DNA from 2 places in the Lentibacillus songyuanensis genome. Region 2 is predicted to be linked to the other one. Evidence: riboswitches for the same ligand, from Rfam matches in the RefSeq annotation. Region 2 holds a riboswitch; the other holds the start of a gene.
What was found. A riboswitch is a leader RNA that binds a small molecule or an ion and turns the genes downstream of it on or off. The one in region 2 is predicted to bind FMN.

Region 1 (4,216 bases), on a different contig from region 2:
TTGGGTATGACGATGGTACGGCTGAAAACGCGCGAGCATTTTACGATGCCGGTAATGGTTGGGGTGTAAAAATGACCTTACCAGAAGGAAAAGATACCGCTGTTGTAACCGATGGGGTCTTCCGCTTCTGGGATACCGAGTGGCCTGTACCGGGTGGAACAGAATTTGCCGTGGAAGTTTGGGATGCTTCTGGTGAAGATGGTGCTCCTGGCAAAAAAGTTGCCGGTCCAATTGATGCCGAAGCAATGCGTAACGGGGAATGGACGGTTGTTGATTTGAGTGAACATAATATTGTAGTTGATGGTGATTTCTATATGGTATATATACAAACAGAAGGCGATCCAAACGCCCCAGGTTTGGCAACAGATGAAGATGGAACGTATGCGGAACGAAGCTTTCAATTGGTGGATGGAACATGGTCACCATCACCAGCAGATGAAGGCAACTATATGATTCGTGCCCGGGTAAGTTATGAAGTGGCTGATCCAGTCATTACATCACCAGATGATGATCTGATCACCAATGAGAAAGATGTAACCATTGAAGGTACCGCCTCACCAACCACAACGATCCAGTTGATGAACAATGGGGACGAAGCCGGTACCGCAGAGGTTGCAGAAGATGGTACATTTGCTATTGAAATAAAGCTTACGGAAGGTGAAAATGAATTTACTGCTGTTTCCAAACTAGACGGGGATAAAACGGGTGCCTCGAAACCGGTGACCGTCACATTAGATACGAACAATCCGGAGCTGACGATCGACAATCCGAAAGATGGAGACAAGACCAATCATGAAACCGTGACGGTAGAAGGAACGGTTCAAGATGCGAATTTGGATTGGGTTAAGGTAAACGGGGAAAAGGCTAAGGTTACTGATGGTGCTTATTCCAAACGAATTTTGCTTGATAATGGTGAAAACAAAATTAAAGTGGTTGCCAAGGACCAAGCGGGTAATAAAACGAAGAAAAATGTGAAACTTGATGTAAACATGGATGTTCCTGTGATTGACAATCTGACGCCAACAGATGATGTGCAATTACAGGCGGGGGAAAGTGTGAAAATTGAATTTGATAGTGACCCTGGGCTGGATGCAACGTTCTTTGTCCAAATGCCGCTTACAAACGCAAAAGCGAGCTTAAAGAATGTAACTGAATTACCATTGCGAGAGACTTCTGAGGGGCATTATGTAGGATATTGGACAGCTACCAATAATGTCGAGGCAGAAGGTGCCGTTATTGAAGTAAAAGTTACCGATGATTACGGAAATGAAACACGTCAAACAGCTGATGGTAAACTATTTATTAATGTAGATAACAAATAAATGTTAGGCGTAGAGGGATGATGTTGTTCTGCGTATCTCCCGTAATAGGAAATGAAATAGAAGCAAAAAAGCTAACCCTTAATGATGAGGGTTAGCTTTTTACATCATTATTCTTTTTCCCGCTGATTGTCGTTTTCCGTTATATAGTATTGGTTTGCTTCTGCTCAATCCAGCTTCGTAATTTGATAAATAATGGAACAAATAGTAATCCAACCACGACCCCTTTGATAACATTAAATGGAAAAATAAAGAACATCGCAGTAAAACGTTTCACACTTTCTATCTTCATGTCTTCCATTCCCATAAACCATGCATAAACAGGGAGGATAACAAGGTAGTTTAATATACTCATGGCAAGTGCTGAAATCAATGTTCCCACAACAAGCCCCGATACAATGCTCTTTACGCCTTTATATTTATGGTAGAGCACGGCAACTGGAACAATAAACAGGACCCCGGCTAAGAAATTGGCTGTTACGCCTACAGGTTCACCACCGCCGACAACCATGTAAAGCAAATTCTTAATGGCTTCCACAATCACACCGGCCATGGGTGAAAAGATGAGCGCTGCAATTAATGCTGGGACTTCACTAAAATCAATTTTTAAGTACCCGGGTAAAAATGGCAGCGGGAAATTTAGGAAAAACAGTAAGAGGGAAATAGTTCCCAATAAAGCTAAAATGATCAGTTTTAATAATTGTGATGATTGCGTGTTTTGCTTTGGCATCATCGATCTCCTCCTTCATCTGGTTATCGATTCACATCTCGTGATGAAGGATTGGCCGTTTTTAAACATAAAAAACCCTAAAGCGCCTAATCGGGGCTTTAGGGTATCGTGGTAACAGAAATAAACATGTGCAATAGCTTTTGCACAAGAAAACGGCTCGACATCTTCTCCCATCCAGACTGTAACTGTCGGTCCTGGACTCACACCAGGTCAACCGCTTTAACATATGTTCAAGCGGGTCACGGACTCTGAAGCACTATTGCTTCTTACCGTCGGTCGGGAATTGCACCCTGCCCCGAAGATGGAATCGATATGATATTGTTACTTATAAGTATACATCGTTTTCTTTTATTTGCAAGTATTTTGGCTGTGTTTTTCGTTAAAGGAGAAGTTCATATCTAAAATGTGGCGAGGCATAATGGGAATTTTGTACGTTAAGGATAAAGAATACAGGATAGGAAGTTTAGTATGTTGGTTTTTCATCCAATAGGAAGTTGATGGAAAATGCGACGTAGTGACAATTGTCTTTGATGACACTTTCTTTATAAACTGCGGGGTAAGAAGTTGTTGATATCCAAATACGAGTGCTGGTACCGCCGTCCGGGTGAGGGGAGGGCAACAGTACTTAAAAGTTATTAACATATAAAAAAAGAAATCCGGGCGAATACAAATTCCAAAAGAAAGAAATTTGAATCGTTCAGATTTCTTTATAACTACACTATTTTTCTTCTTCTGCCAAATTTCGTGCTGTTGGTTCTATTTCCAAGCGTTCTGCAGGGATAGGTTTTCCGGAAAGTTCACTTAATCCATATGTGCCGTTTTCGATACGGGTCAATGCATCATTGATGTCCTGTAAACGATCCCGGCGCATTTGACCGAATCCTGCGTCCCTTTCTTGTTCAAACTGCTCTGTTGCCATATCAGCAGGATGATTATCATAATCGGCTAATTCATGTAAAGAATCATTTGGACCTGAACCTTCATGCTTTTTTACTTCTGCCAGCAATTCTTCCTTCATTGTTAGCAGCTGATGTTGAAAATGTGTTACTTGCTCTTTACTTAGATTTGTATTACTCATTAAGATTGTCCCCTTTCTTCTTCTTAGGAACGACTCCAATCGTACATCGGGAAAGACAAATCAGCTCATCTTGTTCATCCACGATCGTAATTTCCCATACCATGGTGGTTTTTCCGATATGTCTGGGGACGGCTTTGGCTGTTACGGTTCCCTCACGTTTGCTCTTGATATGGTTGGCATTAATTTCAATGCCAAATACATTGAATTGGTTTGCATCAACATGAAGAAAGGCACCGATACTTGCAGCTGTTTCTGCCAGGGCTGCGTTGGCTCCGCCATGTAAAAATCCGGCCGGCTGATGGGTGCGATAATCAACTGGCATGGTCATGACAACCAGATCCTTATCGAGTTTCTCAACGTTCATTCCAAGCGATTCAAGTAGTGTCCGGGAAAAATCCATAACAAACCTTCTCTCTGAATCAAAATACTTCACTTAATAATAATGAAATCCCTAACAAAAACCCATAAATGGTGTTTGTTTTCCCGGTAGCGACCATCGCAGGAAGCATTTCAATTGGTTTGGTCTTCCCTTGAAATTTCCTATATACATCGACTGCTTTAATACCACTCAAAAACACGATAAGTGACCAGATTGGTAATAATCCATCAATAATATAGTAGGCAGTTAGTCCAAAGGCGATGACAAACAGGGCACCTAGAAAACGGATCGCATTTTTTCTGCCAAGCAAAATGGCGATTGTTTTTCGACCATTTTCCTTATCGCCGTCCAGATCCCGAATATTATTCGACATCATAATACAGCCAATAAAAATCGCAACCGGAATGGAAACTAAGATGGTGGAAGCTGTAATAGTTAGCGTTTGAATGAAATAGCTGATGCAAATGATGACTGTCCCCATCAGGAATCCGGAAAATAGTTCGCCAAGTGGTGTATAAGCAATTGGTAACGGTCCGCCAGTATATAAATAGCCGAAAAGCATACAAGCTAAACCAATAACTGCAATCCACCAGCTGGAAACGGCACAAATATAAACACCGAGCAGCATGGCAACCGCAAAAAATGATAGGGCTAATCGCAATACCGTTTTTGCAGCGATGCCATCCCGAACGATGGTTCCGCCAATTCCG
Region 2 (4,216 bases):
TCAATCTCACGTGTTACATGGTTTTCATGCTTTTTTCGGTAATCGATTAAATCCGCAATGGTAATAATTTTTAAGTCGTATTGCTCGGAAGTCTCCATTAAGTCTGGCACACGCGCCATCGTTCCATCTTCTTTGACGATTTCACAGATTACACATGATGGAAAGGCACCGCTCAAATCGGCTAAATCAACGGATGCTTCCGTGTGTCCTGCCCGCGTCAACACACCGCCAGTCTTAGCAATCAATGGGAAAACATGGCCAGGTTGCTTGAAATCATTTCCATTGGTATCCGGCCGCAGTAAAGCCTGGATTGTTTGCGAACGTTCCACCGCACTTATCCCTGTTTTCGTATCTTGATGATCAATGCTCACGGTAAACGCGGTACCGAATGGGTCAGTATTTTGTTTCGCCATCATGGATAAACCTAGTTGTTTGGCTAATTTTTCTGTGATCGTTGTACACACCAGGCCCTTCGCATGGGTAATCATAAAATTGATCACTTCCGGTGTTGCTTTCTCAGACAACACAACCAGATCCCCCTCATTTTCCCGGTTTTCATCATCTACAACAATAATTGGTTTTCCTTGTTTTAAATTAGTAATCGCCTCATCAATGGAATGAAACATGTTTGCTACCCTCTTTCTTTGTGGAATATTTGTTGTTCCATCATGTTCTGTACATATTTCGCTAACATATCGAACTCTAGATTAACGCTGTCTCCAGGCTCTTTTCCTCCTAAAACTGTCTCGGCAACTGTATGGGGAATCAAGGATAGCGTAATTTCCTTGTCACTCACTGAGAAAATGGTTAGACTCACACCATCAACAGCAATTGACCCTTTGACAAATACAAATCGCTGGAACTCTTCTGGAATGACAACCTTATAGTAAGACGCATTTTCTTTTCTTTGTTTTTCCATTACTTTCCCAATACCATCGACATGCCCGGATACAAAATGTCCGCCAACCCGGCCGTTGACCGCAAGTGACCGTTCCAAATTGACATGTGACCCTGTATCAAGGTCGTTCAGCGAGGTTGATTTCATCGTTTCCGGCATCACATCAACTTGAAAATCACACTGAGAAAAATTCGTAACGGTCAGACAAATCCCGTTTATAGCAATACTGTCGCCGACCTGCAAATCGGTTGTTACGTTTTCCACACCAATTGTTAACCGAACAGCCTGATCAGAGACATAATCCATTTGAGTGATTGTACCTTTTTCTTCAACAATCCCGGTAAACATCGCTATCATCCTTTCGTGGAACACACGTGATTTTAATCGTTTCCCCAATCATTTCTACCTGTTTGATTTCCATCGATAGGGCATCGCTTAATTTTTCAAATCCTGCCCCAGCAAAGGAAGTCGGCGTGTTTGCCCCACCTATCAGCTGAGTCGCCATATATATAATAAATTGGTCGATCTTTTTGGCTGCTAGAAAGGAACCATTAACCTTCGCGCCGCCTTCTACCAATAGCGAGGTAATCCTTTTTTTGCCTAAATATCGCAGGACGTCTTCAATGTGTACCTGCTGGTGCTCAATCGGGATAACGGTAACCTGCTCTTGCTTCTGAAAAAGCTTCAAGCGCTCCCCAGGAACATCTTTACTGGTGAAAATAATCGTTTTCGCTTGCTTATCGGTGACAACTTTGGCATCTAATGGCGTTTTTAGCATCGTATCCAAAACTACTCGGATCGGGTTTTTTCCACCATCACCAATTCGTGTGGTCAAACGTGGGTTATCTGCCAGTATTGTGTTCACCCCAACAAGAATGGCATCATGATAGTGTCGGTACCGGTGTCCATCCAAACGTGCTTCTTCCCCGGTAATCCATTTGCTCTCTCCGGTTACAGTCGCAGTTTTCCCGTCTAAACTCGTAGCCGCTTTCAATGTCACATACGGCATTCCAGTTGTTATGTAATGGAAAAACACCCGATTCACCTGCTCTGCTTCCGCTTGTAACATCCCGACTTCAACAGTTATTCCAGCACTACGGAGTTTCGCAATCCCTCTGCCAGAAACCTTTTTATTCGGATCTGCCACCGCAACAACCACCCGATGGATTCCTTTTGCAATAATGTAATCCGCACACGGTGATGTTTTTCCCGTATGACTGCACGGCTCAAGCGTGACAAAAATCGTCGCTCCATTTGCTTTTTCTCCAGCCATATCCAGTGCATAAACCTCCGCATGCGCCTCACCAGCTTTTAGATGGGCGCCAAAGCCAACAATCACGTCATCTTTCACCACCACCGCTCCTACCGGCGGATTTGGACTGGTCTGTCCCAATACTGCTGTGGCCAGTTTCAAGGCAAGTTCCATATAATCCTTATCATTCAAAATAGCTCTCCCTCCCTTTTTTATTCTTAAAATCAAAAAAGCCTCTGAAATCAGCTTCAGAGGCGTTAGGGTAGAAGTTTAAATAAACAAGCACATGCTTCTATTAAGGTATACTAAAAATTGGCAATACAGATTATTGGTATACAAATAATCCGATCGCACAGACGAAACCTTTTCACGATCATGCTTGCTATCTAACATTCCTTCTCCCATCCAGACTTTAACTGTCGGCTCTGGAGTTACACCAGATCCACCGCTTGGTTACGAAAACCGCACGGGTCACGGACTTAAAGCAAAACGCTGCTTCTTACCGTCGGTCGGGAATTGCACCCTGCCCCGAAGGATTGTAATATGAACTTGTATATTATTTATAACGTAAATGAAAACGGACTGCAAGTATTTTAGGATGATTTATGCTATTATGACTACTCAACTAGTTCTATCGTCCATTATATAACCTTACCAAAATTAATAGAGGAGCGTGCTTGGCGATGAATCTCGCAAAAGGAACATCCAATGGCATTACCGACGTACCAGGGGTTAAAGTTGGTCATGTCACCTTATATAAAAAAATCGATGACATTAACACCATTTGCACCGGTGTAACAGCTATTCTCCCGCATGGCGATAATCTTTTCACTAAGAAAACACGGGCAGCGAGCGCCGTCATTAATGGGTATGGTAAAACAGCCGGACTCATTCAAATGGATGAGCTCGGACTACTAGAATCGCCCATTATGCTCACCAACACATTTAGTGTCGGGGCTGTGCTGCAAGGGACATTGCAATATATGCTGGAAACAAACAAGGAAGTCGGCGACTCCACCAGTTCGATAAATATTGTGGTTGGAGAGTGTAATGATAGTTATTTAAATTCGATGCGGCTGCAAGCAGTCAAACCTGAGCATGCGATTCAAGCTATTAAAAACGCAACAACAGGTCCGGTGGAACAAGGCGCTGCCGGTGCTGGAAAAGGGATGGTTTGTTTTGGTTATAAAGGAGGAATTGGCACGGCATCAAGAATGATTTGTGCGGAAGGGACTGAGTATACAGTTGGCTGTCTGGTGTTAAGCAATTTCGGCAAGCGGGAAGATGCGCAGTTTGCCAACTGGAATAACAAACAACTCGACACACCCGATGGTTCAATTATGATGATCGTTGCCACCGATGCCCCACTTTACGACCGGCAATTGAAACGTTTGGCCAAGCGTTGTGCCGCTGGACTCGGACGAACCGGAAGCCAGATCGCCAATGGCAGCGGAGATATCGCGATTGCGTTTTCGACAGCCAATCCATACATGCATGAAAGCAATCATCAGACAGAGACGCTTGTCCATATCCGCGATGATCATCCAGTAATGAATCAACTCTTTCAGGCGGTTGTAGAGACTACTGAGGAAGCTGTAATGAACTCGCTTAAGTATGCAGAAACAACGGTAGGAAGAAAGGAACGAGTGATTGAGAAGGCGCCAATTTGATAAGAGTGAAAAGAGCAGCTTACAAGGAGGCTGGTGAAAAAGTGAAATAGATTTATTTAGAAAACCTATGCATCTCGCACGTTTCAAGTCTGCTCTCGCACGTTTTTAAGCCCGTTTTCTTCTAAACGATTATGAAAGGTACTTTTCAGTGATCTCGCTTACAAGCGGCTCTTTTCACGATCACTTATGAAGCGTCTCACCAGCATATTCAGACGCATGTTCGCGCAAATAATTGTTTGTTTTGACCATTGCCAACATAAATCCGCCAAAAATGATTGCCGAAAAGATATACCCGCTAACTTTCCGATAGATTAATACTTGATCATATCCATCCACACCAAATTTATAAATTAGCCATGCTTTCAGCGAGTTTTGGAAAACCCCTTGAATCACAAA

Region 1: linked by a shared signal. The riboswitch ahead of WMZ97_RS19455 (ECF transporter S component) and the one ahead of ribD (bifunctional diaminohydroxyphosphoribosylaminopyrimidine deaminase/5-amino-6-(5-phosphoribosylamino)uracil reductase RibD) in region 2 are both predicted to bind FMN.

The regions. Positions count from the first base shown of each region.
Region 1 covers NZ_JBCLVH010000029.1:11,833-16,048, forward strand. Annotated here, with positions in the region: gene WMZ97_RS19450 (S8 family serine peptidase) at 1-1,322, shown strand, start outside; gene WMZ97_RS19455 (ECF transporter S component) at 1,462-2,049, opposite strand; FMN riboswitch at 2,208-2,356, opposite strand; gene WMZ97_RS19460 (TraR/DksA C4-type zinc finger protein) at 2,768-3,127, opposite strand; gene WMZ97_RS19465 (hotdog fold thioesterase) at 3,120-3,527, opposite strand; gene WMZ97_RS19470 (1,4-dihydroxy-2-naphthoate polyprenyltransferase) at 3,547-4,216, opposite strand, start outside.
Region 2 covers NZ_JBCLVH010000014.1:65,316-69,531, reverse strand. Annotated here, with positions in the region: gene WMZ97_RS14170 (bifunctional 3,4-dihydroxy-2-butanone-4-phosphate synthase/GTP cyclohydrolase II) at 1-626, opposite strand, end outside; gene WMZ97_RS14165 (riboflavin synthase) at 632-1,246, opposite strand; gene ribD (bifunctional diaminohydroxyphosphoribosylaminopyrimidine deaminase/5-amino-6-(5-phosphoribosylamino)uracil reductase RibD) at 1,227-2,342, opposite strand; FMN riboswitch at 2,540-2,690, opposite strand; gene WMZ97_RS14155 (DmpA family aminopeptidase) at 2,834-3,820, shown strand; gene WMZ97_RS14150 (VC0807 family protein) at 4,001-4,216, opposite strand, start outside.